2 regions of the Serratia sp. NPDC087055 genome follow, and region 1 is predicted to be linked to the other one. Evidence: predicted binding sites of a transcription regulator. Region 1 holds the regulator's gene; the other holds the start of a gene.
What was found. The regulator LexA, encoded in region 1, represses DNA repair genes until DNA is damaged. The targets are predictions, from matches to a motif close to TNCTGTATGTACATACAGNA.
Positions count from the first base shown of each region.

Region 2: sulA (SOS-induced cell division inhibitor SulA) is a predicted target of LexA. The motif match lies at 3,366-3,385, and genes of this name have one in related genera.

Region 1 covers NZ_JBJDOG010000003.1:373,167-388,786, forward strand. Annotated here, with positions in the region: gene dnaB (replicative DNA helicase) at 1-571, opposite strand, end outside; gene ACI2J2_RS17950 (quinone oxidoreductase) at 752-1,741, shown strand; gene pspG (envelope stress response protein PspG) at 2,061-2,279, opposite strand; gene dusA (tRNA dihydrouridine(20/20a) synthase DusA) at 2,431-3,450, opposite strand; gene ACI2J2_RS17965 (tetratricopeptide repeat protein) at 3,658-4,191, shown strand; gene ACI2J2_RS17970 (RNA polymerase sigma factor) at 4,281-4,730, shown strand; gene ACI2J2_RS17975 (anti-sigma factor family protein) at 4,727-5,485, shown strand; gene zur (zinc uptake transcriptional repressor Zur) at 5,663-6,175, shown strand; gene ACI2J2_RS17985 (CsbD family protein) at 6,267-6,476, opposite strand; gene dinF (MATE family efflux transporter DinF) at 6,744-8,084, opposite strand; gene lexA (transcriptional repressor LexA) at 8,301-8,909, opposite strand; gene ACI2J2_RS18000 (diacylglycerol kinase) at 9,031-9,399, opposite strand; gene plsB (glycerol-3-phosphate 1-O-acyltransferase PlsB) at 9,549-12,017, shown strand; gene ubiA (4-hydroxybenzoate octaprenyltransferase) at 12,078-12,971, opposite strand; gene ubiC (chorismate lyase) at 12,968-13,492, opposite strand; gene ACI2J2_RS18020 (MFS transporter) at 13,892-15,274, shown strand; gene ACI2J2_RS18025 (LacI family DNA-binding transcriptional regulator) at 15,297-15,620, shown strand, end outside.
Region 2 covers NZ_JBJDOG010000001.1:1,915,498-1,931,117, forward strand. Annotated here, with positions in the region: gene ACI2J2_RS09205 (YccF domain-containing protein) at 1-352, shown strand, start outside; gene yccS (YccS family putative transporter) at 379-2,514, shown strand; gene ACI2J2_RS09215 (TfoX/Sxy family DNA transformation protein) at 2,515-3,174, opposite strand; gene sulA (SOS-induced cell division inhibitor SulA) at 3,407-3,913, shown strand; gene ompA (porin OmpA) at 4,272-5,354, shown strand; gene matP (macrodomain Ter protein MatP) at 5,450-5,908, opposite strand; gene ACI2J2_RS09235 (AAA family ATPase) at 6,118-7,869, shown strand; gene fabA (bifunctional 3-hydroxydecanoyl-ACP dehydratase/trans-2-decenoyl-ACP isomerase) at 7,938-8,456, shown strand; gene ACI2J2_RS09245 (helix-turn-helix domain-containing protein) at 8,585-9,112, shown strand; gene fabF (beta-ketoacyl-ACP synthase II) at 9,109-10,383, shown strand; gene rmf (ribosome modulation factor) at 10,448-10,618, opposite strand; gene pqiC (membrane integrity-associated transporter subunit PqiC) at 10,890-11,447, opposite strand; gene pqiB (intermembrane transport protein PqiB) at 11,444-13,090, opposite strand; gene pqiA (membrane integrity-associated transporter subunit PqiA) at 13,077-14,393, opposite strand; gene ACI2J2_RS09275 (ABC transporter ATP-binding protein) at 14,468-15,620, opposite strand, start outside.

The sequences.
Region 1 (15,620 bases):
CCTCCAGGATGCGTTCGATACCTTTCGGGCCTTCATCTTTGCTGGCACGGTTTTCCGCAATTTGGAATACGCGTGATTCAGCCAGATCGAGCAGGTCTTCACTGCTGCGCCCTTGCGGATCATAACCGGCGTCGGCGATCTCATTCGCCACCGAGATCATCTCACGCACTACCGCACGTTCACGTACGATATCGGCATAAGCGCCAATGTTGGCAGCACTTGGGGTATTTTTCGATAACTCGGCCAAATAGGCGAAACCACCGACAGAATCCAGCTCGCCCCGCTGTTCCAGCGATTCGGACAGCGTGATCAAATCGATCGGCCGGCTCATTTCCAGCAGGCGCTGCATCTCGGTAAAGATCAGACGGTGCGGGCGACTGAAGAAGTCGTTGGCAACAACACGTTCTGCCACGTTGTCCCAGCGTTCGTTATCCAGCATCAAACCGCCCAACACGGACTGTTCCGCCTCCAGCGAATGTGGCGGCATCTTCAGCCCTTCCATCTGGCGATCTCGTGGACGATCTCTGGCCTCGTCCGCGTTTGTTTTGTTGGTTGGTTTTTTTCCTGCCATGAAGCGTATTCTTTATCCGGTTGCGAATGGAGAATCCTGACGCGAGAGTATACGTGATTTTTATCTGTGATTCCTGCGGCATAACCGATGCAAAAAAGGTATCAATCTGCGCAAGGGCAAACTGGATCACCGATACTAAAACGCGTAGGGTGAAATTAGACACCCACACGAGGTAATGAAATGGCAAAGCGCATTCAATTCTCCGCCACCGGCGGCCCGGAAGTGTTGCAATACGTTGATTTTACACCCGTAGATCCAACTGCCGGCGAGGTGCAGATCGAGAACAAAGCGATCGGCATCAACTATATCGACACTTACGTGCGCAGCGGGTTGTACCCGCCAGCCACCCTGCCCAGCGGATTGGGCACCGAAGCCGCCGGCGTCGTCACTAAGGTCGGTGCGGGTGTCACGGCACTGAAGCCCGGCGACCGGGTGGTTTACGCCCAGTCGTCACTCGGTGCCTACAGCGAAGTCCACAACGTTGCGGCTGAAAAAGTGGCGATATTGCCGCACAACTTAAGCTTTGAGCAGGGCGCAGCCGCTTTCCTTAAAGGGCTGACGGTACACTATCTCTTGCGTCAAACTCATGAAGTTCAACCAGGTGAAATATTCCTGTTCCATGCCGCCGCTGGCGGTGTTGGGCTGATTGCCTGCCAATGGGCCAAAGCGCTTGGGGCAAAATTGATTGGCAGCGTAGGCTCCGATGAAAAAGCAGAGTTGGCGAAACACGCCGGCGCTTGGGCAACCATCAATTACCATAAGGAAGACATCGCCGCGCGCGTGGCTGAGCTGACACAGGGCGAAAAAGTCGGCGTGGTGTATGACTCCGTTGGGCAAAGTACCTGGCAGACCTCGCTCAATAGTCTGAAGCGACGCGGGTTGATGGTCAGCTTCGGCAATGCCTCCGGCCCGGTTACCGGTGTCGATTTGGCGCTGCTGAACCAAAAAGGCTCGCTGTATGTCACCCGCCCTTCCCTAAACGGCTACATTACCAACCGTGCTGAACTGCAGTTTGCCAGTAATGAACTGTTTTCACTGATCGGCAGCGGAGCCATCAAGGTCGACGTGAAGGAAGAGCAGAAGTTTGCGTTGGCCGACGCACAGCGCGCGCATCAGGTGTTGGAAAGCCGCAGCACCAGCGGTTCAAGCCTGCTGATTCCCGGGCGCTGAGATCGTCCAATGTGCCGTTATGACCAATAGAAAGGGCTCCGTAAGGAGCCCTTTCTATTACTGCGTTTGTAGGGGTAGAGCAGAGTCCGCCAGAGACAGGGGTTGCTTGAGCAACACGCATATTTGGTATTACTGCCTCTTGCGGTGATGAAATAGGTCGCATCGCTGCATCGACAAACATCCTAACAGCCCGGAAACGCAAAAAACATGGCTAATGCGGCGCGTTAGCATTTAAAGCACCAACCTGTGACCGCTGCCACATTCAGAGCAGGTCTGTTGCGTATATTTCAGCGTGACCGACTGATTATTCGACAAAAAGTCAGTAACGCCGGATTTGTGGTTTCTGCATCGAACGGTATATCCACACGCCCACAACAGCCAAAATCAGCCACGGTAACAGTTTAATCACCATCGCAAACAGGCCACCAATCAACATAAACGCCGCAGCAACCAGCAACGCGGCGAACACGCCCAACAACGAAATCCCGGTCACCATCAACATGACGATAAAACCGATAAGAAAGAAGAGTTCCAACATGATTTTGCTCCTTCGCAAAACGAGGTATCTGCTGAGGTATTACAAAAAGCATGCCAGAAACGTGAGAAAACTAAGTGATTGAAATTAAAAAAAAAGGCATGTCGCAGCGTGCAACATGCCTGGTCAAAAACACTAATTTTTAGTCAGATTTTTATACCGTTTCCGCTATCTCGGTGCGCGGCAGGCGCACTAAATTCAGCGCCTGTTCAACCACACGCGCATCGGCCCCCGGCTTATGCGCATTTTCGCTCAGGTGGCGGCGCCACTGACGTGCACCTGGGACCCCTTGGAACAAACCAAGGATATGGCGGGTGATGTGGCCCAAATAGGTACCATTTGCTAGCTCGCGCTCGATGTACGGATACAGCGACTCGATAATCGCTATGCTGTCCATAACGTCGGTCTTACGGCCAAACAGTTCACTGTCAACGCGCGCCAGAATGCCCGGGTTCTGATAGGCTTCGCGCCCCATCATTACGCCATCCAAATGCAGCAGGTGTTGTTTTGCTTCTTCCAACGTTTTCACCCCACCGTTGATGGCCAGGGTCAGCGTGGGGAAATCACGTTTTAACTGATACACACGTGGATAGTCCAACGGTGGCACTTCGCGGTTCTCTTTCGGGCTCAGGCCTGACAGCCAGGCTTTGCGCGCATGTATCGTGAACATGTCGCACTCGCCGCGCCCGGCAACGGTGCCGATAAAATCACACAAAAATGCATAGCTGTCCTGATCGTCAATGCCAATACGGGTTTTCACCGTCACAGGAATCGACACCACGTCGCGCATCGCTTTGATGCAATCGGCAACCAGCGTTGCCTGCCCCATCAGACAGGCACCGAACATGCCATTCTGTACCCGATCGGATGGGCAACCGACATTGAGGTTAATTTCGTCATAACCGCGCTGCTCAGCCAGTTTGGCACAGTGCGCTAACGCAGCCGGATCACTACCGCCTAATTGTAGCGCTACCGGGTGTTCCTCTTCGCTGTAAGCCAGGTAGTCACCCTTACCGTGGATAATCGCCCCGGTAGTCACCATCTCGGTGTACAGCAGCGTTTCCTTGGTCAACAGGCGGTGAAAGTAACGGCAATGACGATCGGTCCAGTCGAGCATCGGCGCGATGGAGAAACGATTGGCGGCGTATTTTGAGGCGTTATTGTCTGTCGTCATGCTGGGCTACTGGCTACCTGATTCTGTCTGGGATTCAACGAACGGCGTGCTGCCGCAAACGGCTATTATACCGACAATCGGCGGCATTGGGAAAACTGACGCGCCTTAAGATTAAAAAACAACCGGAAAAAATGAATAAACGGGCGCTTTCAGGTGTTATCTCAGCAAGGGTGCAGCTCCGCGCCCTCTCCCGATGAGGAAACGACCATGAACAATTTCGTTAAACGCCTGCTGCTCCCCGTCATTGCCAGTTCTCTGTTGGTTTCCGGTGCCGCGCTGGCAATGGGAGGAGATGGCAGCGGCCAGACTACGCCAACCTGCCCGAAGGGCCAGATATACGATACAAAAACCAAGACCTGCACGGTGGATAAAAGCAGCATGATCAACGACAACGATCGGGCTAACTATGCTTATGCACTGGCAAAAAGTGGTCGCTACCAAGAAGCTCTCGACGTGCTTAACACGCTGAAGGATCCCAATACCGCCGTAGCCTTGAATTACCGAGGTTATGCCACCCGCAAGCTTGGCCGCACCGACGAAGGGATCAGCTACTATTTAAAATCAGTAGCACTCGATCCGAAATACCCAAAAGTCCGCGAATACTTGGGTGAAGCCTATATGGTGAAAGGGCGCCAAGACTTGGCAAAAGAGCAACTGAAGGTGATTCAGTCACTGTGCGGTACCGGTTGTGAAGAGTACAAAGATCTGGCGGCTGCCATCGATCACCATCCAGAGTCATGATGTAACAGAGCCCGGAGGCGAACATCAGCACAGATGCGATTCGCAACGAAATCGGCCAGTATCTTTCCCGCCTGTGGCGCTATGGCCTGGTGCTTTCCCACCGGCGGGATATTGCCGATGACTTGGTGCAAGCCACCTGCGTACGCGCCCTCGAGCGCGCCGCGCAGTTTGCTGTCGGCACGCGTATGGATCGCTGGTTATTTGCAATCCTTCACTCCATTTGGCTTAACGAGATCCGCGCTCAACATATCCGCCAGGGACAAGGTTTTGTCGACGTCGACGAACTGGCCGGTGCGGAAAACAGCGAGCAGCCTATCTGGGCCAATGAAGTGATGCAGCGGGTCAACCAACTGCCGGAGGCACAGCGCAATACGCTGTTTTTGGTGTACGTCGAAGAGCTTTCTTACCGTGAGGCCGCTGAAGTGTTAGGTGTACCCATTGGTACCATAATGAGTCGCCTGGCGGCAGCGCGACTGAGGTTGGCGAACGACAGCATGCTGCAAACCCGCTCACCGCAGGCAAAAGGAGGACAATCATGAGCTCAACCTATGCTGCGGATGAACTACTGGTCGCCTATCTGGATAATCAGTTAGACCCACAACAACGCCTGCAACTGGAGCAACGCTTGGCTGGAGAACCTGCGTTGGCTGAGCGTTTGACGTTGCTGGCGCGCAGTAACCTGCCCTTTAAGCAAGCATTCGCCCCTTTGCTTGATGAGGCCCCAGTGCAACAGTTAAGTGAGGCATGGCCACTCACCGTCGCTACCCCGCAAACGGGCATCAGCCGTCGCGGTCTCATCGCTGCGGCCGTCGGCTTCTTGGCGCTCGGGATCGCAGGCGATCGCGTCTATCTGCAGTTTAATCAGCCAGAGGACAACTGGCGTGGCTTGGTCGCCCAATATATGGCGCTGTACACGCCGGAAACGCTGGCAGGTGCCGACGAATCGGCCACGCAGATTGTCGCTCAATTACAACAAACCGGCGATCGACTGGGTATTAGCCTTCCGGCACAAAAACTGGTGTTGAAGGGTGCCGAACTGAAAAACGCCCGCGTGTTGGCCTACGACGATCGACGCATCGCGCAATTGACCTGGCTGGATACGCAATATGGCGCACTGGCACTATGCATTATCCAGCAGACGGGCCAACAACAACCGGCCGAAAGCGAACGCCGCCAAGGCATGAACGTCGTCTATTGGGCCGATGGCAACCATGCCTTTATGCTGATTGGCCATAATCCAACGGGTGAAATGACCGCGTTAGCAGCCCACTTGCAACACGCTTTATCAACCTGACCCCCTTGCGCCCTCCCGCCCACTGATGGGTAAGTTGTGAATAGCGTCACATTTCTGGCGCGCAACACGCGGTCAACCGGGCAATTAACGCGCCATATCAGAGGAAAAGGGGCCGACTCTCGGCGATTTGGCTGAACCATGTTAAAATCGGCTTTTTTACGTACCGGGAAATTTGCCATGAACTCAAACACCCAGGAAAAGCTGCTGGCGCAGGCTGAACAACTCTGTCAGCAACGCAATGTGCGACTGACACCGCAGCGGCTGGAAGTGTTACGCCTGATGGCACAACAGCCCGGTGCCATCAGCGCTTATGACCTGCTCGATTTACTGCGCGTTGCCGAACCCCAGGCCAAACCGCCAACGGTTTACCGCGCGCTGGACTTCCTGTTGGAACAAGGCTTCATTCACCGGGTCGAGTCAGCCAACAGCTACGTGCTGTGTCATCACTTCGAACAACCTATGCACACTTCCGCGCTGTTTATCTGTGATCGTTGCGGTCAGGTGACAGAGCGCACAACTGAAGGGGTTGAAGATACGCTGCAAAAACTGGCCAAAGAGTCGGGGTTTGTCCTGCGTCACAGCGTAGTGGAAGCACACGGCCTGTGCGCCGCTTGCGTTGAGGTAGAAGCTTGCGACAGCAAACATGATTGCGGCGAACACGACCATAGCATTGCCATCAAGAAGAAATAGACAGGGTTAGCAGGCACCTCCTTGTGTCTGCAGGCCTGGCACCAAGGGGAAGGCGCCAGACTTTCGGCCGCATCCGCTGCGGCCCATCGCGCTACCAGCGATATTTGTTATGATCTTCCCAAGACTTCACTTCTTTCTCGGCCGCCTCTTTCTGGTAGCCGTAGCGCTCCTGGATTTTACCGACAAGCTGCTCGCGTTTCCCTTCGATGACCGTCAGGTCGTCATCGGTCAGCTTGCCCCATTTTTCTTTCACTTTCCCTTTAAACTGCTTCCAGTTACCGTCGGCTTGATCTTTGTTCATAGTATCTCCGTTAACCTGTGGTGAGTCAGTTTTAACTACTGCTGGCTGAGGATGCGCCCCGTTTATATTGCCAGCCACACGATTAATTATAGATGCAGATAGCGACAAACAAATAAAAACCAGAATTAAAATCCATTTTTAAATTGAAAATAAGAAAAAAACGCCAACAAACAACTTACTACACGACTTGGCTAACCGACGAGAATATGTAACAAAATACAAACAAACACATAATTAAAATTTATGTATTTGCAAGAAAGGCTATCGTCATTGTGCTGCTGAAAACCAGCTGCCACGCAGCCTGTGACGGTGCCAAATCCACCCAAGCGCGATGCCGCGCAGCGCAAGAAAGACCGCCAGCGCCAACCACAATCCATGATTGCCCAAGACAGGCACGGTCAGCAGCGTCAAACCGTAACCCGCAGCCGCCACGGCCATGCTGTTACGCATTTCTGCACCGCGAGTCGCACCAATGAACATGCCATCCAGCAAATAGCACCACACCCCAACCAGCGGTAGCACCACCTGCCAAGGTAAATAGTCATTCGCCATCGCACGCAGTTCTGGCAACGAGGTCAACGCCGCAATGATTTGCTGCCCGGCAAAGGCATAAACCACACCAAAGGCTAGCGCCACTAAACAGGCCTGCCGGCAAGCCGCGCGCCACACCTTACGCAATTGACTGTCATCTCTGGCACCATAAGCATGACCAGAATGCGCTTCTACCGCATAGGCAAAACCATCCAGTGCATAGGCGGTAAAGGTCAGCAAATTCATCAGTACCGCGTTTACTGCCACTACGTCACCGCCAAGCCTGGCGCCGAAGATAGTCAAGGATGCAAAGCACAATTGCAGCAACAATGAACGCAACATGATATCGCGGTTCAACGCAAGCAAACGCCGCAGATTACCGCGCCAGGCATGGCGCAACATCGGAACAGAAATACCGCGTATGCGCATCACTCGCCAGGACAGCCATAAACCCAGCAGCAGCGTAGCGTACTCAGAGACGGCGGTCGCCGTCGCGGCACCTTGCACATTCCAGCCCAGCCCCATGACCAACCAGATATCCAGAACGATATTCAACACATTACCGACTATCAGCAGAATGACCGGCGCCCGCACGTATTGCACGCCAAGCAACCAACCCAAGATCACCATATTTGCCAGCGCTGCCGGTGCGCTCAGCCAACGGATCTCAAGGAACAATCGTGCTTGCTTCAGCACCGCATCGTCACCGCCAACAATCTGCAGCGCCAGATCGATCAACGGATGGCGCAGCAACACGATAACGACGCCGGCCAATACTGCCAGCAACAGCGGCTGCATAAAGGCACGTGCCAATCCCTGTGGGTTTTGTGCGCCCAGCGCCTGTGCCGTCAAACCGGTGGTACTCATGCGCAAAAACAGCAACAACATAAACAGGAAGCTGGTCGCCATCGCCCCGACCGCCACGCCCCCCAAATAAACAGAGCTGTCGAGGTGACCTATCACTGCGGTATCGACCAACCCAAGCAGTGGCACGGTGATATTGGAAAAGATCATCGGTAGCGCGAGGCGCCACAAGGCTTTATCGGTATCGCTGGTGAAGGCGGAAAGCAGGCGCATAGTGGAATGTTCCCGTGTATACCCGTCATCTTTCAAGTTGCAGCGTTGTTATCTGCACTCGCTCTCCCCAGTTACTTACCTGAGTAAGCGCCTGGGGATGAGCGAGTTGGCCGCCTAGCTGCAACTTGAAAGCTATAGGGTATATAGTGAATCAGATATGACATCGCCCCAGAACTGGGGCGACTTAAATCAGAGGACGATGTGTAGGCGTGAGGATTAAACCCAGTCGCCATTGCGGATCACACCGACCGCCAGGCCTTCAATGGTGAAATTCTGCTGGCGCAGATCAACCACAATCGGTTGGAACTCGCTGTTTTCCGGCAATAACTCAACAACATTTCCGTGTTTTTTCAGACGCTTAACTGTAACCTCGTCTTCAATACGCGCCACAACGACCTGGCCGTTACGCACGTCCTGAGTTTTATGTACCGCCAGCAGATCGCCGTCGAGAATACCGATATCACGCATCGACATACCGTTGACCCGCAGCAAGAAATCCGCACTTGGCTTGAACAAGGAAGGATCCACTTTGTAGTGCCCTTCGATATGCTGCTGCGCCAACAGTGGCTCACCGGCGGCAACACGGCCGATCAACGGTAAACCTTCTTCATCTTCCATCAGCAAACGAATGCCGCGCGATGCACCAGAGACGATCTCGATGACGCCTTTACGCGCCAATGCTTTCAGGTGTTCTTCTGCAGCATTTGGCGAGCGGAACCCCAGACGCATGGCGATTTCGGCGCGCGTTGGCGGCATGCCAGTGGACGAAATATGATCGCGAATCAGATCATAGACCTCTTGCTGTCTGGTAGTTAGTGCTTTCATTCCGCCCCCTGTTTGTTTATACAGTCTTGCTGTGAGTATATACAGGTAAGTGCGGCTTGGGAACCGAAGAATGAATAAAAATCAGGGATTAGCGACCCACGTCGCAACAGGGCCACCCCATTCAGGCAAAGTGTTGCCAGAGCACCGAGCCCCAGACAAACAACGCCAAAATAATCGCCAGTGAAACTGCTGCCGACCCCATATCCTTGGACCGGCCCGAAAGCTCATGATGTTCAGTGCCAACCCGATCGACAATCGCTTCTATCGCGCTGTTGAGCATCTCGACGATCATCACCAGCAGCACCGATCCGATCAATAAAATGCGCGCTATCGCACCCACGTCCAGCCAAATCGCCAGTATGATAGCCAGCACGGTGGCGACCAGTTCTTGGCGGAACGCCGCTTCATGCTGCCAGGCAGCGGAAAAGCCTTTATAAGAGTAGCCGGCGGCTTTAATAATACGGGTCAGGCCGGTTGCTTGGTTTGCCATGTTTTTTAGTGCCTTTCACAGAGGTAAGTCATAATTAAAGAGTCTAGGCCAGGAAATGCTTCCGGCTCTCGGTTTTCCAACACCACAGATCTGCTACCCGGTTTCTGGTATGCTTGCGACGCATTGCTAACAAGAGGCTTCACGTTGTTATGTCAGGTTGGCGTAAAATTTATTATAAACTATTGAATTTACCACTTAAATTGTTGGTAAGAAGTAAGGTTATCCCTTCAGATCCGGTCACGGAGTTAGGGTTGGATCCCTCACGGCCGATTTTGTATGTTTTACCTTATAATTCCAAGGCGGATTTACTGACGCTGCGCACCCAGTGCCTGGCGCAGGATCTGCCCGATCCTCTCAATCCGCTGGAGATAGACGGCACCGTGCTGCCTAGCCACGTGTTTATTCACGACGGCCCGCGCGTGTTCCGCTACTACACACCGAAAGAAGAATCAGTAAAACTGTTTCACGACTATCTGGATCTGCACCGCAGTAATCCGGATCTCGATATTCAGATGCTGCCTGTTTCGGTGATGTTTGGTCGCTCCCCAGGCCGCGAAGGCCACGGCACGCCACATCTACGTCTGCTCAATGGCGTACAGAAGTTCTTCGCCGTGTTGTGGCTCGGCCGCGACAGCTTTGTGCGTTTCTCCAACACCGTCTCACTGCGTCGCATGGCGACTGAACACGGCACGGACAAAACCATCGCACAAAAACTGGCGCGCGTGGCGCGAATGCACTTCTCGCGTCAGCGTCTGGCTGCCGTTGGCCCAAGTCTGCCGGCCCGTCAGGACCTGTTCAACAAACTGCTGGCGTCCAAAGCGATCGAAAAAGCGGTCGAAGACGAAGCACGCAGCAAGAAAATTTCCCATGAGAAAGCCCAGCAGAACGCCATTGCACTGATGGAAGAGATCGCCGCCGACTTCTCATATGAAACGGTGCGCCTTTCTGACCGCGTGTTGAGCTGGACCTGGAACCGGCTGTATCAAGGCATCAACGTCACCAACGCTGAACGCGTGCGCCAGTTAGCGCAAGATGGTCATGAGATCGTCTATGTGCCCTGCCACCGCAGCCATATGGACTACCTGTTGCTTTCTTATGTGCTGTACCACCAAGGCTTGGTGCCGCCGCACATTGCCGCCGGTATTAACCTTAACTTCTGGCCGGCTGGCCCCATCTTCCGCCGCCTGGGCGCCTTCTTTATCCGCCGGACGTTCAAAGGCAACAAGCTGTATTCGACGGTGTTCCGCGAATACCTCGGCGAACTCTTTAGCCGCGGTTACTCCGTGGAGTATTTTGTCGAAGGTGGCCGTTCTCGTACCGGACGCCTGCTGGAACCGAAGACCGGCACCCTGTCGATGACCATTCAGGCGATGCTGCGTGGTGGTTCTCGCCCGATCACACTGGTACCGATCTACATCGGTTACGAGCACGTGATGGAGGTGGGCACCTACGCTAAAGAGTTGCGTGGCGCGACCAAAGAAAAAGAGAGCCTGCTGCAGATGCTGCGTGGTCTGCGCAAGCTGCGTAATCTCGGCCAGGGTTATGTCAACTTCGGTGATCCACTGCCGTTGACCACTTACCTGAACCAGAATGTGCCCCAGTGGCGCGACGCGATTGATCCGATCGAATCCCAGCGTCCAAGCTGGTTAACGCCGACGGTCAACGATCTGGCTGCCAAGATCATGGTGCGTATCAACAATGCCGCCGCGGCTAACGCCATGAACCTGTGTTCTACGGCGCTACTGGCTTCACGCCAGCGCTCGCTGACCCGCGAGCAGCTGTTAGAACAGCTGGAATGCTATCTGCAACTGATGCGCAACGTGCCTTATGCCAGCGATGTCACCGTACCGACCCAGACGCCGGATGAGCTGCTGGATCACGCGCTGAACATGAATAAGTTTGAGGTCGAGAAGGATAATATCGGCGATATCATCATTCTGCCGCGCGAGCAGGCAGTGCTGATGACCTATTACCGCAATAATATCCATCATCTGCTGGTATTGCCTTCACTGATCGCCACCATCGTGATGCATCACCGCCGGGTTTCTCGCACCGAACTGCTGCGCCAGATCGGGTTGATTTACCCCATGCTGAAGGCGGAGTTGTTCTTGCACAACGACAAAGAACAACTGGCGGAAGTGCTGCGCCCGCTCATCGACGAAATGATCCGTCAGCAACTGATCTGCGATAAGGGTGACGCTCTGGTACTGAATCCAGCACGCATCCGGCCATTGCAATTGCTGGCAGCCGGTATCCGTGAAACGCTGCAACGCTATGCCATCACCATGTCTATCCTCAGTGCGAATCCAAGCATTAATCGCGGAGCACTGGAGAAAGAGAGTCGGATTATGGCCCAGCGTTTGTCAGTGCTGCACGGCATCAACGCACCGGAGTTCTTCGACAAAGCGGTATTCTCAACCCTGGTCGCAACGCTGCGCGAAGAAGGCTATATCAACGATATTGGCGATGCCGTACGTGAGCACACCATGGAGGTGTATAGCATGCTGAGCGATTTGATCACCCCAGAAATCAAATTGACCATTGAGAGTGTCAGCATGCCAGCGGAAACCAACGCACCGTCGGTTGCGCTCGAAGAAGCAGAAGAAAAAGACGAGTAATCCGTTGATACGGAAACGAAAAAGGCACCCAAGGGTGCCTTTTTTATTACCAGTAGCCCGTTAAGCCTGCCAATAACTCAGCGCGATACCGATAAACAGTACCAGCCCGACGTAGTTATTATCCAGGAACGCCTTGAAGCAGGCCTCGCGTTCGCGACCGGCAATCTGCTTTTGCTGATGGATAAATAGGGCACCCGCCAGCAACAGCGACCAATAAAACGCGCCGCTCAACTGCGCCAGGTACCCCACCCACACCAGCAGTAGCAAGGTGGCAAACTGCAGCAATCCGATGATCAGCTTGTCGTAGCGACCAAACAAAATGGCGGTGGATTTCACGCCAATCTTCAGGTCATCGTCACGATCGACCATGGCATACATTGTATCGTAAGCCACCGTCCAGCAAATATTGGCCAACAGCAATAGCCAACAGCTCAGCGGCAATGATTCGCTCACCGCAGCATAGGCCATTGGGATGCCCCAGCCAAAGGCGATACCCAACACAAACTGCGGCAGATGCGTGACCCGTTTCATAAACGGATAGGCCCATGCCAGCGCGAGCGCCGCCAGCGACAGCCAGATGCTCATCGCATTCAACGTCAGCACCAGCCCAAAGGAGATCAGCACCAGCACCACAAACAGCACTTTGGCCTCTTTCTCGCTTACCCTGCCACTCGGCATCGGTCGCCCGGCGGTACGCTTCACGTGGCCATCGACTGCCCGATCGGCGTAGTCGTTCACCACGCAACCGGCGGCACGCATCAGGAATACCCCAACCACAAACACCAACAGGATAGACAGCGATGGCACACCCTGCCCCGCCAGCCATAGTGCCCACAGCGTCGGCCACAGCAACAACAAAGTGCCAATCGGTTTATCGATGCGCATCAGATGGCTATAAGCCCGCCACTTGCTTTGAATCACGCTTCCCTCCAAGGTATTGTCTCTCCTCATCATTCTGGGTCCGTACTCTCTGCCGTATACAGTGGCGAAGCAGGCAAAAATAGTTCAGTCAGCAACAGCGGTTTGCCCGCCAGCCGCAGGCGGGAACGACGCGCCCACAGGTTCTCTTGCCGGCCAATGTGAATATAATCGCGAGTCAGCTCATTGCTGCTGAACAGATAACGCCCCAGTGGCAGCGTGCCCAAATCCACCAGCGCCAAGTCCGGGCCAGTAAGCGTTTCCTGCGGGATCACCGTTCGCCCCAGCAACCAAGGTTGGTTGTCGCCCAGTAACACGATTTCACGTAGCCAGTAGCGCGGGCTGTCCGGCAAGTGTTCAGCCTCGTCACCCAACTGATCGCGGGTGACAAAACATTCGCGCTGCGGTTCAACGTGCACACGCCCACAGTGACGCTCAAAACGGCGAGTCATGGACCCTAACTCCATCAACCAGTCGCTAACGGCAGCGGGCACGGGAGGATGTTGCGCAGATAACCACGTTAGCGACGGCAGGATGGAATCCCTATTGCCAGACATTGTTCTACTCCATGCCTGACGCCACGCGTGACGGCGGCGACAGGCCATACAAACTGTTAACAGATGCCCATTGTAACGCAGAAATCCAAAAGCGGCAGGCTGATTCGTGATGTAACACACCGCAAAATCACCACCGAAAAAGCACCGCAATGTCATCTTTCTGCCATCTGTTTTCTTTACCTTCGTTCACCGGAGCGATGGGTATTCTGTGATCGTCAGCAAACTTTCACCTCTGCAGCATTGTTTTATCTACGCGCGTAGATACCCTTGCATCGCAGCGTTGAATCGCCATCAGTCCAACACTTTGTCAGCAAACCTTCTTGCCGACACCAGGGAAACCATCTTTACCGCGATCACGCGATCAAGGCGTGGCGCAGACTAAAAGAGGATATCAATGCCATGAGCGAAACAACGCTTGCAACCCCACAGGCCGCCAGTGAGACGCTGGCGGCCGACGAACGTTTGGGTACCAAAGAGGGGCGCGGTCAATTCTGGCGCGCCACGTTCTCCTGTTGGCTCGGCACCGCCATGGAGTATGTCGATTTTGCCCTGTATGGTCTGGCGGCCGGCATGGTGTTCGGCGACGTGTTCTTCCCCGAAGCCACCCCAATGGTCGCATTATTGGCAAGCTTCGCTACCTATTCCGTCGGGTTTATCGCCCGGCCTATCGGCGCGTTAGTGTTCGGCTGGATTGGCGATCGCAAAGGCCGTCGAGTGGTGTTGCTCACCACGGTCGCGCTGATGGGTGTTTCCACCACGCTGATCGGGCTGATCCCCTCCTACGCACAAATTGGCGTCTGGGCACCCACTTGTCTGGTGATCCTGCGTTTTGCTCAGGGCTTCGGTGCGGGGGCCGAGCTTTCCGGTGGCGCGGTGATGCTGGCAGAATACGCACCGGCCAAGCGCCGTGGTCTGGTCGCTTCAATCATTGCCGTCGGCTCCAATAGCGGCACGTTACTGGCCTCGCTGGTGTGGCTGTTGGTGTTGCAACTGGACAAAGCGGATTTGATCGCCTGGGGCTGGCGCATTCCGTTCCTCGCCAGCATCTTGATTGCCGGGGGAGCGTTGTACCTGCGCCGTCACGTGCGTGAAACCCCCGTATTTGAACGCGAGTTGCAGCAAAATCGTCAGCGGATGCTGGATAACACCCCTGTCGCACCGGATAACCGCAGCTACCTGCAACGCACCAAAGCCTTCTGGATCATGCTCGGCCTGCGCATTGGCGAAAACGGCCCGTCCTATATGTGCCAGGGGTTTATCGTGGGTTACGTCGCCAAGGTGCTGATGGTGGATAAGTCAGTGCCGGCACTGGCGGTAATGATTGCTTCACTGTGCGGTTTCCTAGTTATCCCGCTTGCCGGTTGGCTGTCTGACCGTTTCGGTCGCCGCGTCACCTACCGTTGGTTCTGCCTGTTGCTGGTGCTCTATGCTTTCCCGGCATTTTGGTTGCTCGACAGCCGCGAACCGGCGATAGTGATTTCAGTGATTGTGGTCGGTATGTGTATTGCGTCACTCGGTATTTTTGGCGTGCAGGCCGCCTACGGCGTGGAACTGTTCGGTGTCAAAAACCGCTATTCAAAAATGGCGTTCGCCAAGGAACTGGGTTCGATCCTGTCCGGCGGCACCGCACCGCTGATTGCTACCGCGCTGCTGGCGGGTTTCGGTCACTGGTGGCCTGTTGCCTGCTATTTTGTTGTAATGGCGGGCATTGGCTTAATCACCACCTTCTTTGCACCGGAAACCCGCGGCCGCGATCTTAACCTGCCGCAGGACGCAGTGTAATCAGGGCGCACAGGAACCCAACTTGGATAATCAATCCGCGCGGCGTATCACCCGCGCCGACGTCGCCCGCGTTGCGGGCACCTCGGTCGCGGTCGTCAGTTACGTGATCAACAACGGTCCGCGTCCGGTAGCGGAAGCCACCCGTTTGCGGGTACTGGCGGCCATCGAACAAACCGGTTACCGGCCGAACGACATTGCCCGCGCGCTGGCTTCCGGTAATACCCTGACCTACGGTTTAGTGGTGCCTGACATCTCCAACCCGTTTTTCGCCACGCTGGCACGGGCGCTGCAACGCGAGGCATTCAGCCACGGACGCGTGCTGCTGTTGGGTGACGCAGGCGACGAC
Region 2 (15,620 bases), on a different contig from region 1:
CCTGCCACTGACCCGTTCCTGCTGGGAAATCACCAAACTGTCTTTCGTGCCTTTCGGCAACGAAGCCATTCACGTAAATGAACTGTATCCGGAAAAAAGCAACGTGCTACTTTCCGCCAGCGGTTCGCTACTTAATATTATCTGGCTGATCCTGTTCGGCTGGTGGTTGTGCCTGTCACATATCGCCGCAGGTATTGTGCAGTGCGTGACAATTATTGGTATTCCGGTGGGAATTGCCAATTTCAAAATTGCCGCTATTGCCCTGTGGCCAGTGGGTCGTCGCGTGGTATCAGTTGAAATGGCACAACAAGCCAGAACTGAAAATGCACGGCGTCAGTATCAACAGCGTTAATTTTTTCTCCGTCTGAGGAGTTTTTCGTGCTTTCTTTTGCACCAGCAATACGCCGTTATGCCTACAACAGCAACCTGCTTTATGACCTGCGCATTTTTATCGCGCTGGCCGGCGCAGCCGCCGTACCTTGGTGGCTCGCCATCCCCAAGCTCACCATTCCGCTGACGCTGGGTGTCGTGGCAGCGGCATTGACCGATCTGGATGACCGTTTGACTGGCAGACTGCGTAATCTGGTGATCACGCTGGTCTGCTTCTTTGTTGCGTCCGCCTCCATTGAACTGCTGTTCCCTTATCCCTGGTTGTTTGCTCTTGGCCTGACCACGTCAACCTGCGGCTTTATATTGCTGGGCGCGTTGGGGCAACGTTACGCCACCATTGCGTTTGGAGCTTTACTGATCGCAGTGTATACCATGCTCGGCGCCTCGATGTATGACGCGTGGTATCAACAACCGACGTTGCTGATCCTTGGCGCTCTTTGGTACAACCTGCTGACATTGATTGGTCACCTGATATTCCCCATCCGCCCTTTGCAGGAGAATTTGGCGCGTTGTTATAATCAGTTGGCGAATTATCTGGATGCCAAGGCCAACCTGTTTGATCCCGACGTCGAGCACGATGCAGACTTGCCGTGGATGGACGTTGCCATGGCCAACAGTGCGCTGATGACGACGCTTAACCAGGCCAAGGTTTCATTACTGACCCGATTAAAAGGCGACCGCGGCCAGCGTGGGACCCGCCGCACATTGCACTACTATTTTGTTGCACAAGACATACATGAGCGTGCCAGTTCCGCCCACGTTCAGTACCGGGAGCTCAGTCGACAATTCCGTCATAGCGATATCCTGTTTCGTTTTCAGCGTTTGCTCAGTATGCAGGCACGCGCATGCCAACAGTTGGCTCAATCGATTTTGCTGCGGCAAAAGTACCAACATAACCCACGTTTTGAACCGGCATTCGGGCGTATCGATGAAGCGTTAGCGCAGATTACCGTTACCCCAGAGAACCGTGAGTTAACGAAAGCATTGACGCACCTGTTGAAAAATTTACGTGCGATTGACGCGCAGTTGGCGAATATCGAGTCTGAACAAGCACTGGCCAACGGCCAGGCGGAAGAAAACAGCTTGTCAGATGATCGTCTCACCGGCTGGAGCGATATCCGCTTACGTATTAGTCGCCATTTGACACCTCAGTCGGCCCTGTTCCGCCACGCCATTCGCATGTCAGTGGTGCTGTGCATCGGTTACGCCTTTATTCAGTTTACCGGTATGCAGCACGGTTATTGGATCCTGCTCACCAGCCTGTTTGTCTGCCAACCCAATTACAATGCCACGCGTCGCAGGCTTGCTCTGCGTATTATCGGCACGCTAGCCGGTATTCTTATCGGCCTGCCAATTCTCTATTTCGTGCCTTCGATTGAAGGACAAATGGTGCTGATTGTTATTAGCGGCGTCCTGTTTTTCGCTTTTCGAACCGTGCAGTATGCGCATGCCACCATGTTTATTACCTTACTGGTGTTGCTGTGCTTTAACCTGCTGGGTGAAGGCTTTGAAGTGGCCGCCCCCCGCGTTTACGACACCATTTTGGGGTGTGCTATCGCTTGGGCAGCGGTCAGTTTCATTTGGCCAGACTGGAAATTCCGCCAATTACCGGCAATCGTCAGTAAAACAATGAACGCAAACTGCCGTTATCTGGACGCAATTTTGGTGCAGTACCATCAGGGTAAAGATAACGGCCTTCCATACCGGATCGCCCGCCGGGATGCGCACAACAGTGACGCAGAGTTGGCCTCGGTGATTTCGAATATGTCTGCCGATCCCAAAGCCAATAAAGAGGTTCAGGATGCAGCCTTCCGGCTGCTGTGTTTGAACCACACATTACTGAGCTATATCTCTGCGCTGGGTGCACACCGTGAACGACTGAATAATTCCGCAACGCTGGATCTGCTGAACGACGCAGTATGTTATGTCGATGGTGCGCTGCATCTGGAAGAACAAGACAATCTGCGCATTACCCAGGCTTTGGAAAGCCTGGCTGAACGTATCCAACACGCGGCACCAGAACCGGAAAGCAAAGATCAATTGGTATTGCAGCAAATTGGGCTGGTAATTGAACTGTTGCCAGAACTCACGATGCTTAATGCACAAATAGGCAAATCGGCATGATTATTCGGGGTCTTTTATGAGGCCCCTAACGTCTGGATGATGCCCATGACGAAGCAACGACACGGTTCGCTCAAACCAACAGGTCAACTCGCTACGCAATTCAGAAGGTAAAGCCGCATGGTGATAACCGGCAATAGCCCCACCCAAGGAAAGCAGCACCCGTAGACCCAGGTTATGTTGCTGCTGCAATAAGCGAAGATAACTACGTTTAGCACCGTTCAACCGCAAGTCATAGACATTACGAATACCCGCTCGCCAGAGTAAACGCTCCATATTGATATCGATGTTTGGCAAGGTTTTAAGCCGACTCTGGTTATCTGTTTTGACTTGGAGCTCTCTGCGAGCTTCGCGAATAGCCTGCCAGGCGAGCCCGACGAGTTCATCGCGATCCCGCCACAAAACCTCATCCACCCAGTAATAACGCATGGTAATTGGCACCCCTCGCTTGGAGTAAACCATATTGACCATCCCGCGTGCACGAAAGGCGGGTTCCAAGGAATCCGTCGCCCGAAGGTACAGTTCTCCTTCAGCGATCAAGGCGAACATGACGCCGTCGGCCAGTAGCCCGTAACCACCGAATTGCGAGCGTGTAGTGATAACCCCTAATGCGTAAAAACAGGCTTTGGCCTGTGCGACCATTCCCGATGATGTCCCTTTCATAATGTTCTCCTGGTGTGAGTTACCGTCCTATCATTCCCCTCATCAATGAAATAAAGGTAACGTGAACAAGTAATTAGAAAAATACGCACTATCCGCAGCGATGCCAATCACTAAAGTTCATCGTCTAAAAAACAATCGCAATTATGAGACCTACTACGAATATTTGGGTTGATCTTATTCACAACAGGATGTACTGTATAAACATACAGTGACACTACGGGCGGGATACTTTATGCGTACTCAATCACTCTACAAACCCCATTTCAGCCACACCTCTTTTGCGGTGAACAATGCTGCAGAAAACACAGATGCCGGCAAAAAGAATGGCCTTATCAGTGAACTTGTTTACAACGAGCATCAGCCCGCTGTGGCACAATTGTTATTGCCCCTGTTACAGCAACTAGGTCTGCAATCTCGCTGGCTGTTATGGCTGACTCCGCAACAAAAGCTGAGCAGATTATGGTTACAGCAGTCTGGGCTGCCGGTCGAAAAAGTGGTGCAGCTTAGCCAAATCAGTTCGCTAGATACGGTTGAAGCAATGGAAAAGGCGTTGCTGACAGGTAACTATAGTGTCGTACTTGGATGGCTACCCGATCTTACAGAAGAAGATCGTCTAAAATTAAGGCGTGCGGCAGAATTAGGTAACGCTTATGGGTTCATTATGCGTCCTCAACGTGACATAAACCCGGTTCACGGACACTGTTCCACCCTAAAAATTCACTCTTCTTTGTATCATTAAGTAAATTTAGGATTTTTCCCATCATTTTCATCACCCTCTAAGGGAACCTTTCAGGGATCAGGGACAAAGCGAGTGCGGCTGCGGTTCCGCACCAAAAAACGAGCGTAGATTTGCTCGTTTTTTGGTCGGTTAATGTTAGCAAATATGTACAATTCTGCGTTTTTTTTTAGAGCTTTATCACATCACACTTGTAACTTTCGCGCCACGTTGTAGACTTTACATCGCCAAGGTTGCTCTATAACGCCAGATAAACTGGCCGAGTAACAAACGAGGGCTCAAACCTTGGCGAAGGAATTTAACCAAGGGCTTAAAACAGCTTTAAAGCTCATTGCCTATTTGGATGATAACGAGGCGCAAAATGAAAAAGACAGCTATCGCATTAGCAGTGGCACTGGCTGGTTTCGCTACCGTAGCGCAAGCCGCCCCAAAAGATAATACCTGGTACACTGGTGCTAAACTGGGCTGGTCCCAGTACCATGACACTGGTTTCTACGGCAACGGTTACCAGAATGGTATCGGCAATGGTCCGACCCATAAAGATCAACTGGGTGCTGGCGCGTTCCTGGGTTACCAGGCGAACCAATACCTGGGCTTCGAGCTGGGCTATGACTGGCTTGGCCGTATGCCTTACAAAGGCAGCGTGAACAACGGTGCTTTCAAAGCGCAGGGCGTTCAACTGGCCGCTAAACTGAGCTACCCAATCATGGACGATCTGGACATCTACACTCGTCTGGGCGGCATGGTATGGCGTGCAGACTCCAAAGCTAACTACGGTGCAACTGGCCAACGTCTGAGCGATCACGACACTGGCGTTTCTCCATTGGCAGCTGTTGGTGTTGAATACGCACTGACCAAAAACTGGGCTACCCGCCTGGACTACCAATTCGTTAGCAACATCGGTGATGCAGGTACTGTCGGCGCTCGTCCAGACAACACCATGCTGAGCCTGGGTGTTTCTTACCGTTTCGGTCAGGATGATGTTGTTGCTCCAGTTGCTCCAGCACCAGCTCCAGCTCCAGTTGTTGAAACCAAGCGTTTCACTCTGAAGTCTGACGTGCTGTTCAACTTCAACAAATCTACTCTGAAAGCACAAGGCCAACAGGCTCTGGACCAGCTGTACACTCAGCTGAGCTCTATGGATCCTAAAGATGGCTCTGTTGTAGTTCTGGGTTACACCGACGCAGTTGGTTCAGAGCAATACAACCAGAAACTGTCTGAAAAACGTGCACAAAGCGTTGTTGATTACCTGGTATCTAAAGGTATTCCTTCAGACAAAATCTCTGCACGTGGTATGGGCAAAGCTGATTCCGTCACTGGTAACACCTGTGGCTACAAAGCTGGCCGTGCTACCAAAGCACAGATCGATTGCCTGGCACCAGATCGTCGCGTAGAGATCGAAGTTAAAGGTATCAAAGACGTTGTAACTCAGCCACAAGGCTAAGCTACCGCTCTTAGTAAAAAACCCCGCATTGCGGGGTTTTTTTTCGTCCAGAACACGTGAGATTAGCAATAACAATGCTCTCGCGGGTTATCAAGTTATTCGTCGTCTTTACCAAGAATAGCTTTTAGATCCTGCTTCAAAAGCGACATCTGGCTCGCATATTTCTCTTTACGTTCCGCATCTTCAATCAGCTGTACCACTGTCTCTGACAATGTTACCCCTCTGCGACGGGCAAGTGCGGCAAGACGTTGCCAAACTAAAAATTCCAGATCGATGGATTTTTTACGCGTGTGTTGATGTTCTGCGTTAAAATGACGTTTACGTCGTGCGCGGATTGTTTGCTTCATCCGGTTATCCAATTCCGGATTCATGTGGCGGCTAATCCACGTAAGCACTTTTACCGGCTCATTTTCCAGTTTAAGCAGCTCGTCAATGGCTTCCTGAGCAACGCTGTTTTCAATGTGACGGGTAATAGCTTCCCCTTCCCGGTGCTTTTTCACCAGGTACTTCCATTTCCAACCGCTCTCCAGATTTTCCAGTTGCTGATATTTCATCGTGAACTCTTCAGTGACCGCGTAACTTTATTAAGCATAACAGCTTTGCGCCGAATTTCCCTGGCAATTGCGCCCTCTTTTAGACTGTTTTTTGCACAGTCGCCTCGTGATGTCAAACTCCCTGACACCAACTTCTACTCTGCATGTATCAAGCTGCCGTTATTCTTGTATAATCGCCCTTTCCCTTTTTGACGATTGCATCTAACACTTTGACCAATAACCGACTTGAATGGCAATCACTGTTGCCGGACGTTACGCCTTATCAAGCGATATTTGATACCGCCGCGCAGTTGGCTCCCGTGTCCTTTGCCTCTATTCAGCCACGTCTGGAAAATGCACTGACGCTGTTTTGCCATCCACAATCGCCACCGCGTTTCATGCTGTTGAAAGCGCAGGAGACGCGTGAGTATTTGGCGCTGATCGCCCATGCGGTTGAGCAACTGCAACCTAACAATATGGCGTTCAAGGGCAGTCACTATGTGATCCAAGGTGGCAAGGTAAGTGTAGAACCTGCCAGCCGCGGTGATGAGCCATTTTCCGCCGGGGGCGCCTGCGTATTTCAGGAGTGGGTTGAACCAGAACAGTTGTTTGGCTGCGTCAGGATCCACAATGGCGAAATCAGCCTGCAACCCGGTCTGGTGCATCAGGCCAATGGCGGTGTGCTGATCCTGTCGGCACGTGCCCTGCTAGCCCAGCCGCTGCTGTGGTTGCGTTTGAAGCAGATGATCACCCAACGTCAGTTCCACTGGGTTTCCCCAGATGAAACGCGTCCTTTACCAATCACTATTCCAGTGATGCCGCTGGAGTTGCGGTTGATCGTGGTCGGAGATCGTCACGGTCTTGCCGATTTCCATGATATTGAGCCGGAACTGAGCGAACAGGCAGTCTACGGTGAATACGAAGAAGATCTGCAACTCACCGAAGTTGATGACATGGTTCAATGGTGTGGCTACGTCAATGCACTGATTGATGAAAAGCAACTACCGCCTTTGGCAGCCGATGCCTGGTACCCTCTGATGATACAGGCGGTACGTTACAGTGGCGATCAGGGTAACTTGCCACTATCCCCGCTGTGGCTCGTCCAGCAGCTTTCTGAAGCGGCACTGTATGCCGAAGAAGAAAGCATCACCGCCAAAGCGTTTGAGGCCGCGTTAAATGCGCGTGAGTGGCGTGAAAGCTACCTTGCCGAACGCATGCAGGATGAAATTGAGCTGGGCCAAATCCTGATTGAGACGGAAGGCGAAGTCATCGGTCAGATCAATGGCCTGTCGGTATTAGAGTATCCAGGTCATCCACGCAGTTTCGGTGAGCCCTCTCGCATCAGCTGTGTCGTCCACCTTGGCGATGGCGAATTCACCGACGTCGAGCGTAAGGCTGAGCTTGGCGGTAATCTTCATGCCAAAGGCATGATGATTATGCAGGCGTTTCTGATTTCAGAACTTGAACTAGACCAACCTCTGCCCTTCTCCGCGTCAATCGTCTTTGAGCAATCTTACGGTGAAGTCGATGGCGACAGCGCATCACTCGCTGAATTGAGTGCACTGATCAGCGCACTGTCACTGCAGCCGATCACACAGCAAATTGCGGTTACCGGTTCTGTAGACCAATTCGGTAATGTACAGCCCATCGGCGGCGTCAACGAGAAGATCGAAGGCTTTTTTGAAGTTTGCCAACGTCGTGGTTTGACGGGTAAACAGGGCATAATCCTGCCCGCAACCAACGTGCGCCATCTGTGTCTACGCCAGGATGTGGTCGATGCGGTACGCGAAGGCCAATTCCATCTGTGGGCTGTCGATAGCGCCGCGGAGGCCTTGCCATTACTCACCGGTTACCCCTACTCTGATGAACAGCAGCCGAATCTATTAGCTGCCATTCAGGAACGGATTGCACAGGTGAATCCGCAGGAGCGTCGGCGCTGGCCATGGCCGCTTCGCTGGCTTAACTGGTTCAACCACGGCTGATCGGACTTGTTCAGCGTACACGTGTAAGCTAATCTGCGCCCTTCAATAAAATAAGGTTTACTGAGAACATGGTAGAAAAACGCGACTCCTATACGAAAGAAGACCTCGAAGCATCCGGCCGTGGCGAGCTGTTTGGCGCTGGTGGCCCACCGTTGCCGGCAGGTAACATGTTGATGATGGACCGCGTGGTCAAAATGACCGAAGACGGTGGTACGCACAACAAGGGTTATGTGGAAGCGGAACTGGATATCAATCCGGACCTATGGTTCTTTGGTTGCCACTTTATCGGCGATCCGGTGATGCCGGGCTGCCTGGGTCTGGATGCCATGTGGCAATTGGTCGGCTTCTACCTCGGCTGGTTGGGTGGTGAAGGTAAAGGCCGTGCACTGGGCGTGGGTGAAGTTAAATTCACCGGCCAGGTGCTGCCAACCGCGAAGAAAGTGACCTACCGCATTAACTTCAAACGCGTGATCATCCGTAAACTGATTATGGGTGTCGCTGATGGTGAAGTTCTGGTCGACGGCCAGGTCATTTACACCGCAAGCGATCTGAAAGTGGGCCTGTTCAAGGACACTGCTGCGTTCTAACCGCAGTCACGGCGGCCCTTCCCGGTCGCCGTTTATTTTCCCGCCGTGATTATGTTGTGCCTTCATATACGCACATTTATAACGGCCAAATAGTGACTACAATTATTGTAGTTACTGAGAGGTGTGCCATGCAAAAGACCCGTTTTGATAACATGCCATGCCCGGTAGCCCGCTCTCTGGATCGTGTCGGCGAATGGTGGAGTATCCTGATACTTCGCGATGCGTTTCATGGCTTATCCCGCTTTGATGAATTCCAACAAAGCCTTGGGCTTTCGCCCACGATATTGACTCGCCGTCTAAAGGGCCTGGTGGAAAGCGGTATTTTGTATAAACAGCGCTATCAAACACGGCCCGTTCGCTATGAGTATCTGCTCACCGAGCGTGGCAACGATTTTTTTCCCGTGCTTGCTGCGCTGTTTCACTGGGGTAACACCCACTTGGCCGAAGACGGTATTAGCGCAGAATTGGTCGATCGCCGTACAGGACAACCGATACGTGTACAACTGATCGACAGCATCACCCAGCAGCCTGTTGCGCTGCATAATATTACTTTGGCACCAGGGCCTGCGGCGACAGAAGGTATGCGCCAACGCGCAGCCCTGATGCAGCAGAACCTTTCTGCATTCCCCCCAGAATCATCCAAGGAGTCACTATGAACACTCGTCGTATAGTCATTACCGGCATGGGTGCCGTTTCGCCATTGGGATGCGGCGTAGAGGCTATCTGGCAGCGTCTGCTGAAGGGTCAGTCTGGCATTCGCCCATTACCGGAAGAAATCGTTGCTGACCTGCAAGTGAAAGTCGGTGGCCAGGTACCTTCGTTAGAACAAGATGCCGAGGCTGGCTTCGATCCCGATCGTTCTGTTGCGCCAAAAGATCAAAAGAAAATGGATCGCTTCATTCTCCTCGCCATGGCAGCCGCAGATGAGGCTATTCAACAAGCAAGCTGGGTAGCAGACACCGAAGATAAGCAGGAACGCACTGCAACGGTGATCGCCTCCGGCATTGGTGGTTTCCCAGCCATCGCCCAGGCGGTACGCACCACCGACAGCCGAGGTGCCAAACGCTTGTCGCCTTTCACCATTCCTTCTTTCCTGGTGAACCTGGCAGCGGGTCACGTTTCAATTAAACACCAGTTCAAAGGCCCGATCGGCGCCCCTGTGACAGCCTGTGCAGCGGGCGTACAAGCCATTGGCGATGCTGTCCGTATGATTCGTAACGATGAAGCCGATATCGCGCTGTGTGGCGGTACAGAAGCCGCAATCGACACGGTAAGTCTGGGTGGCTTTGCGGCAGCGCGTGCCATGTCTACAGCGCCGGCAGATACTGCAGTGACGGCTTCACGACCTTTTGATAGCGAACGTAACGGTTTTGTTATGGGGGAAGGTGCCGGCATGCTGGTGATTGAAACACTGGAACATGCGCTGGCTCGGGGAGCGACCCCGTTGGCGGAAATTGTTGGCTACGGCACCAGTGCAGACGCCTATCACATGACCTCTGGAGCCGAAGATGGCGACGGTGCCTACCGCGCAATGAAGATTGCCCTCAAGCAAGCAGGCGTAACGCCAGAACAGGTACAACACCTGAACGCGCACGCAACATCCACGCCAGTGGGGGACTTAGGGGAAATTAACGCCATTAAACATCTGTTCGGTACAGATGGCGGTATAGCCGTCACCTCGACCAAATCTGCAACGGGTCATTTATTGGGTGCTGCTGGTGGATTAGAGACTATTTTTACCGCGCTGGCACTCCGCGATCAGATTGCACCAGCCACGCTGAATTTGGACAACCCAGACCCGGCTGCTGCGGGGTTACATCTGGTAGCGAAGAAAGCGGAACCAATGGCCATGACCTACGCGCTGTCGAACGGCTTTGGTTTTGGCGGTGTGAATGCCAGTATTTTGCTGAAACGTTGGCAAGGGTAATAGTACCTGAAACAAAAACCTCCGCGCTTGGCGGAGGTTGTTCCTTTTTTTGACAGGGAGCCGCTTAAGCGGTCACAGCCCTGTCTTCCATGGCTTCTCGCCAACCTCCCAGCCACTGAGACCGGGCGTCCACCGATGATTGGTAGGGACAATATTCCCTGGAACGCCCTAAAATACCTGCTTGATAACCTCTCGAATGCGCCCTTTCCAGACGATCGCGTTTCTGTCTCTTCATGCCTCGTTTCCCTCATTTTTTGGTCTGGTGGAAAGAAAACAATGGCTGCTTTTTGCGCAGCCACGTTTAACCAATAGCGCTAAATGACGGGAAGATCAATGCGCAAAATTCACGCCAATGTCATATTTGTGAACTACACACGTAGAATTTGCTAAGTGGCTGATATGCCAAAAATAAGTTAATGCATTGAAATAAAACAAAAATCCCTCCCAACTTGTAAATGTAAAATTTCACGTTGGGAGGGATTAGACTCTTTTAGTACAAATTATGACTAAAAACGACCGGCCTGGGCAGCAATGTCCTGTGCTTCTTGCTGCCACCCTTGTGCCAGCGTTCGCACAAGTGCATCGTAGCCGTCTTCACCCTGCTTCAGTTCCAGGTTGAACGGTCGTTTGGTCAGTTGACCTTGATGGTTCAGCACCCACTCGCCGCGAATAATCGCCTTGCCATCAAAACGCCCATGGAAACCGCTAACGTTGACGTTAAGTACGTCCTGATCGCTGCTCATCGGCTGAGAAGATACGACCCAGCCTGGCATCGCGCTGCTCAAGTTAGTCACCAATGTCTGCTGCAACTGTTGGTCAAGCGGACTGGCCCAGAGGTTGTTCTGGGCGATCACGTACTGCACATCATTGGTTTGGTAAACCACACCACTTTGTGCCAAATAGTCCGCTACGCTTACATGCTCCAGCCACAGTTGGCGCGACGTCGCTCCCCCGCTGACCTGCGCCGGCGTACCCAATGCCGGCAGTTGATAGTAGGTTTTCTGTGGCGTACTGCTACAGGCGCTGAGCAACAGCGCCAGGGCTACCGGAATCCATTTCATCATTTATTGGCCTTCTTCGGCTGAGGATCATTACTGCCCGCGGCTTCAAATACCAGCGCGTTGCTCTTTTCGTTCAGGGTACGCAGCACGGGTTGCAGTTCGCGCAACACCTGATCGAGACGCTGCATATCGCCGACCATCTTGTTGTAGGCCGGTGAACCTGGCTGGAAGCCTTTCATGCTGCGATTCAGTTCCTGCAGCGTTTTCTGCATATCCTGCGGCAGCGCCTTCATTTCTTTGCTGGCAATGATGTCGTTCAGCGATTGCATGGTCTGCTGTGTCGACTTCATGGTCTTCTGGCTTTCCGCCAGCGTTTTGGTCGCCTCATTGATCATCGGATTTAACGGCATCGCGTTGATCTTATCCAACGTCTGCATCAGTTTCTGTTGGATCTGCGCCAGACCGCCGCTGGTGGTCGGCATCAGTGGGTAACCGAACAGCTCGCGCGGCCCTTTCCAGGCTTTTTCTTGCGGGTAGAAATCAAGATCGATATACAGTGAACCGGTCAGCAGGTTGGCTGACTTCAACGCGGCGCGCATCCCACGAGCTTCAGCATCTTTCAGATGCCCTTCAATATCGAAATTGCCACCCAGCTGTTTCTGGAAGCGATCCGGTTCGATCCTGATCAGCACCGGAATACGGTAATCGTTATCCAGTCGTTGCATCATGCCTTCTTTATAGAATGGCACCTGCGCCACGGTACCCAAACGGATGCCGCGGAACTCGACCGGCGCACCCGGCTGCAGGCCGCGAATCGAATCGGAGAAGAACATCAGGTAATCTTTGTGTACGGTGTACAGCGAATCCTGGATGCTGCGTTGGTTATCGAACAGCTGATATTCCGTCTTCTCTTTCGCCTGCTCACCGCGATCCCAGCCGTCCGGCACGTCAAAGCTGACGCCGCCGCTGAACAAGGTCGCCAATGAGCCCATTTCTACTCGCATGCCCTGCGCGGACATGTCAAAGGCCACGCCGCTGTCTTTCCAGAAGCGAACATTGCTGGTCACAAGTTGATCATAAGGTGCGGAGACAAACAGCTGATAACGCATGGCACGCATTTTCGGATCAAAATAGCTGGTCTCTACCGAGCCGACACGGTAACCGCGGAACAGCACGGGGTCACCGGCATTCAACTGACCCGATTTTTCACTGTCCAGTATGATGCGCAGCCCTTTGGCATCTGGAGACGCCAATGGCGGTGCATCCAACAGTTGATAGTCACTCTTGCCTGCTTTGCCTTTATTGCCCGGTTGCAGCTCGATATAGGCACCGGAAAGCAACGTGCCCAGACCGGAAACCCCCCCGCGGCCAATCTGTGGCTTCACGACCCAGAAAGCCGAGTCCTGGCGCAACAGTTTTTCCATACCGGAATTAAGGCGCGCCTCGACCACAACCTTGCTCAAGTCTTCGCTCAGCGTGACCGTCTCCACAATACCGACGTCGACACTGCGGCTTTTTATTTTCGTTTTCCCTGCCTCCAGCCCTTCTGCGGTGGTGGTGACCAATGTCACGACCGGGCCTTGGTGGCTAAAATGGTAGAACAGGATCCAGGCGCCGATCAGCGCAGTGACGATGGGGATAATCCACACCGGCGACCAGCGCTTGATCTTTTCAACGTCCGCGACGTTATGATTATTTTCCGTCACCTTGCGGCTCCTTTTTTATCGTTTCATTTACGCGATCCCACGTCAGGCGGGGATCAAACGTCATGGCAGCAAACATAGTGAGGATCACCACCATGGCGAACAACAGCGCGCCAGTAGCCGGGTAAATACTCATCAATTGTCCCATCCGTACCAATGCCGAGAGTACGGCAATCACAAACACGTCGATCATTGACCAGCGGCCAACGAATTCAACCACTTCATAAATCAGGTGCATCCGTTCGCTATCGGCCCGGGGCTTATGCCTGCCGTTGGCATCCCAACACAGCCAGCCAATCGCCAACATTTTCAATGAGGGTACCATGATGCTGGCAATGAAGATCACCATCGCCACCGGATAAGAGCCTTCTCCCCACAGCAGGATCACCCCAGCCATAATGGTTGAGGTAATTTTATTACCCAGCGCCTCAGTGACCATGATAGGCAGCAAATTCGCCGGAAGATACAGCATGATCGAGGTGACAAGCAGTGCCAACGTCCATTGCAGGCTGTGACGACGGCGAACGTAGCCCTTGGTATGGCACCGTGGGCAGCGGGTCAGTTCCGCCGGCAAGATCGCCGTGCAGCATTGGCACGAACGCAAGCCCTGGCGCAATCCGATACGGCCTACCGTCATGGGACGATCGTGTCGCGGCGCCGGTTCAATATCATTCCATAACCAGCGGCGGTCGACGCACTGGAAAGCTCGCACCTGCAACAGGCAAAACAGGCAATAAGGCACAAAGCTGCTGCCTACGCCAATATCACCGTAGGCCATCAGCTTAACGAAGCTGATCAGCACCCCGGCCAGAAAAATCTCCACCATGCACCAGGTTTTAAACTGGAACAGCAGTTTGGCCATCCACTCTTTCAGGCCGATAGGAATAGGTACCCTGGCACACAAAAGAATGATCGCCACCATGCAAAATGCCGGGATTAGTTGAACGAACACCATAAACAGCGTTGCCATGCTGGCGTAGTCTTCCGCCACCATCACCTGCGGGATCTGGATCAGTTTGATTTCGTTACCGAGACCGGCAACACGCATATTAATAAAAGGGAAAATATTCGCCAGCAACAGCATGAACAATGCACTGAGGGCGTAGCCGATCGGCCGCTTACGCGGTTCATCCCAGCGGGAGCTGAGCGTCGTTTTACAACGCGGGCATACCGCTTTTGAACCATAGGCCAGCGGCGGCAATGCCACCAGCATGTCGCACTGCGGACACAGCATCAGGTTGTCCTGTTGCTGTTGTACGTGCGTTGCGTGGCTGTGCTGCTCGTGATTCTCGTGGGAACACACCATAATCCTCCTTAACAACGTAGCTCACCGGTACGGCAATACCGCCCGCAGCAGCGCGCGGGCGGTATTCTCAGCGGTTAGCCGTTTTTCATCGCTTCCAGCTCTTCCCAGCGGGCAAACGCCTCTTCCAGCGCCCCTTCGGCTGCGGCCAGTGCCGTCAGTACCTGCTGTGTTTCACTGTGGGGACGCGTGAAGAAGTCCGCATCGCTCATTTGCGCTTGCAACGCTGTAATTTCCGTTTCCAACTGTTCAAGACGCTGCGGTAACTGTTCCAGCTCACGTAACAAGTTATAGCTCAGTTTAACGGCAGGTTTCTTCGACTGTTCAGCCTTTTTTTCCGCCGCCGGCTTGTTCTGCTCGGCCGCTACCTGACGGATCGGTTTTGCCGTCGCACGTTGGTGGTGTGCGTCGTAGTAACCGCCGACAAAGGTGCTGATCACACCGTTACCTTCAAAGATCCAGCACTCGGTCACGGAGTTATCAACGAATTGACGATCGTGGCTCACCAACAGCACGGTGCCTTGATAACCGTCGATCAGCTCTTCCAGCAACTCCAGCGTTTCGACGTCAAGATCGTTGGTTGGTTCATCGAGAATCAATAAGTTACTTGGTTTCAGGAACAACTTGGCCAGCAACAGGCGATTACGCTCCCCACCTGACAAGGCTTTCACCGGTGTCATCGCGCGTTTCGGGTGGAACAAGAAGTCCTGTAAATAGCCCAGCACGTGACGGGAACGGCCGTTGACCATCACTTCCTGCTTGCCTTCTGCCAGGTTGTCCATCACCGTACGTTCCGGATCCAGTTCGGCACGGTGTTGGTCGAAGTAAGCGACTTCCAGCTTGGTGCCGCAATGCACGCGACCACTGTCGGCTTTCAACTGGCCCAGCATCAGTTTCAGCAGCGTCGTTTTACCGCAGCCATTTGGGCCGACTAACGCAATTTTGTCACCACGCTGTACCTGCGCAGAGAAATCACGCACCAGCACTTTACCGCCGACCTGATAGTTAACGTTTTCCATCTCAAACACGATCTTGCCAGAGCGTACAGCCTCTTCCACCTGCATCTTGGCGGTGCCCATGACTTCACGGCGTTCCGAACGCTCGTTACGCAATGCCTTCAGTGCACGTACACGGCCTTCGTTACGGGTGCGGCGCGCTTTGATGCCTTGACGAATCCACACCTCTTCCTGCGCCAGCTTACGGTCGAATTCTGCGTTTTGCAGCTCTTCC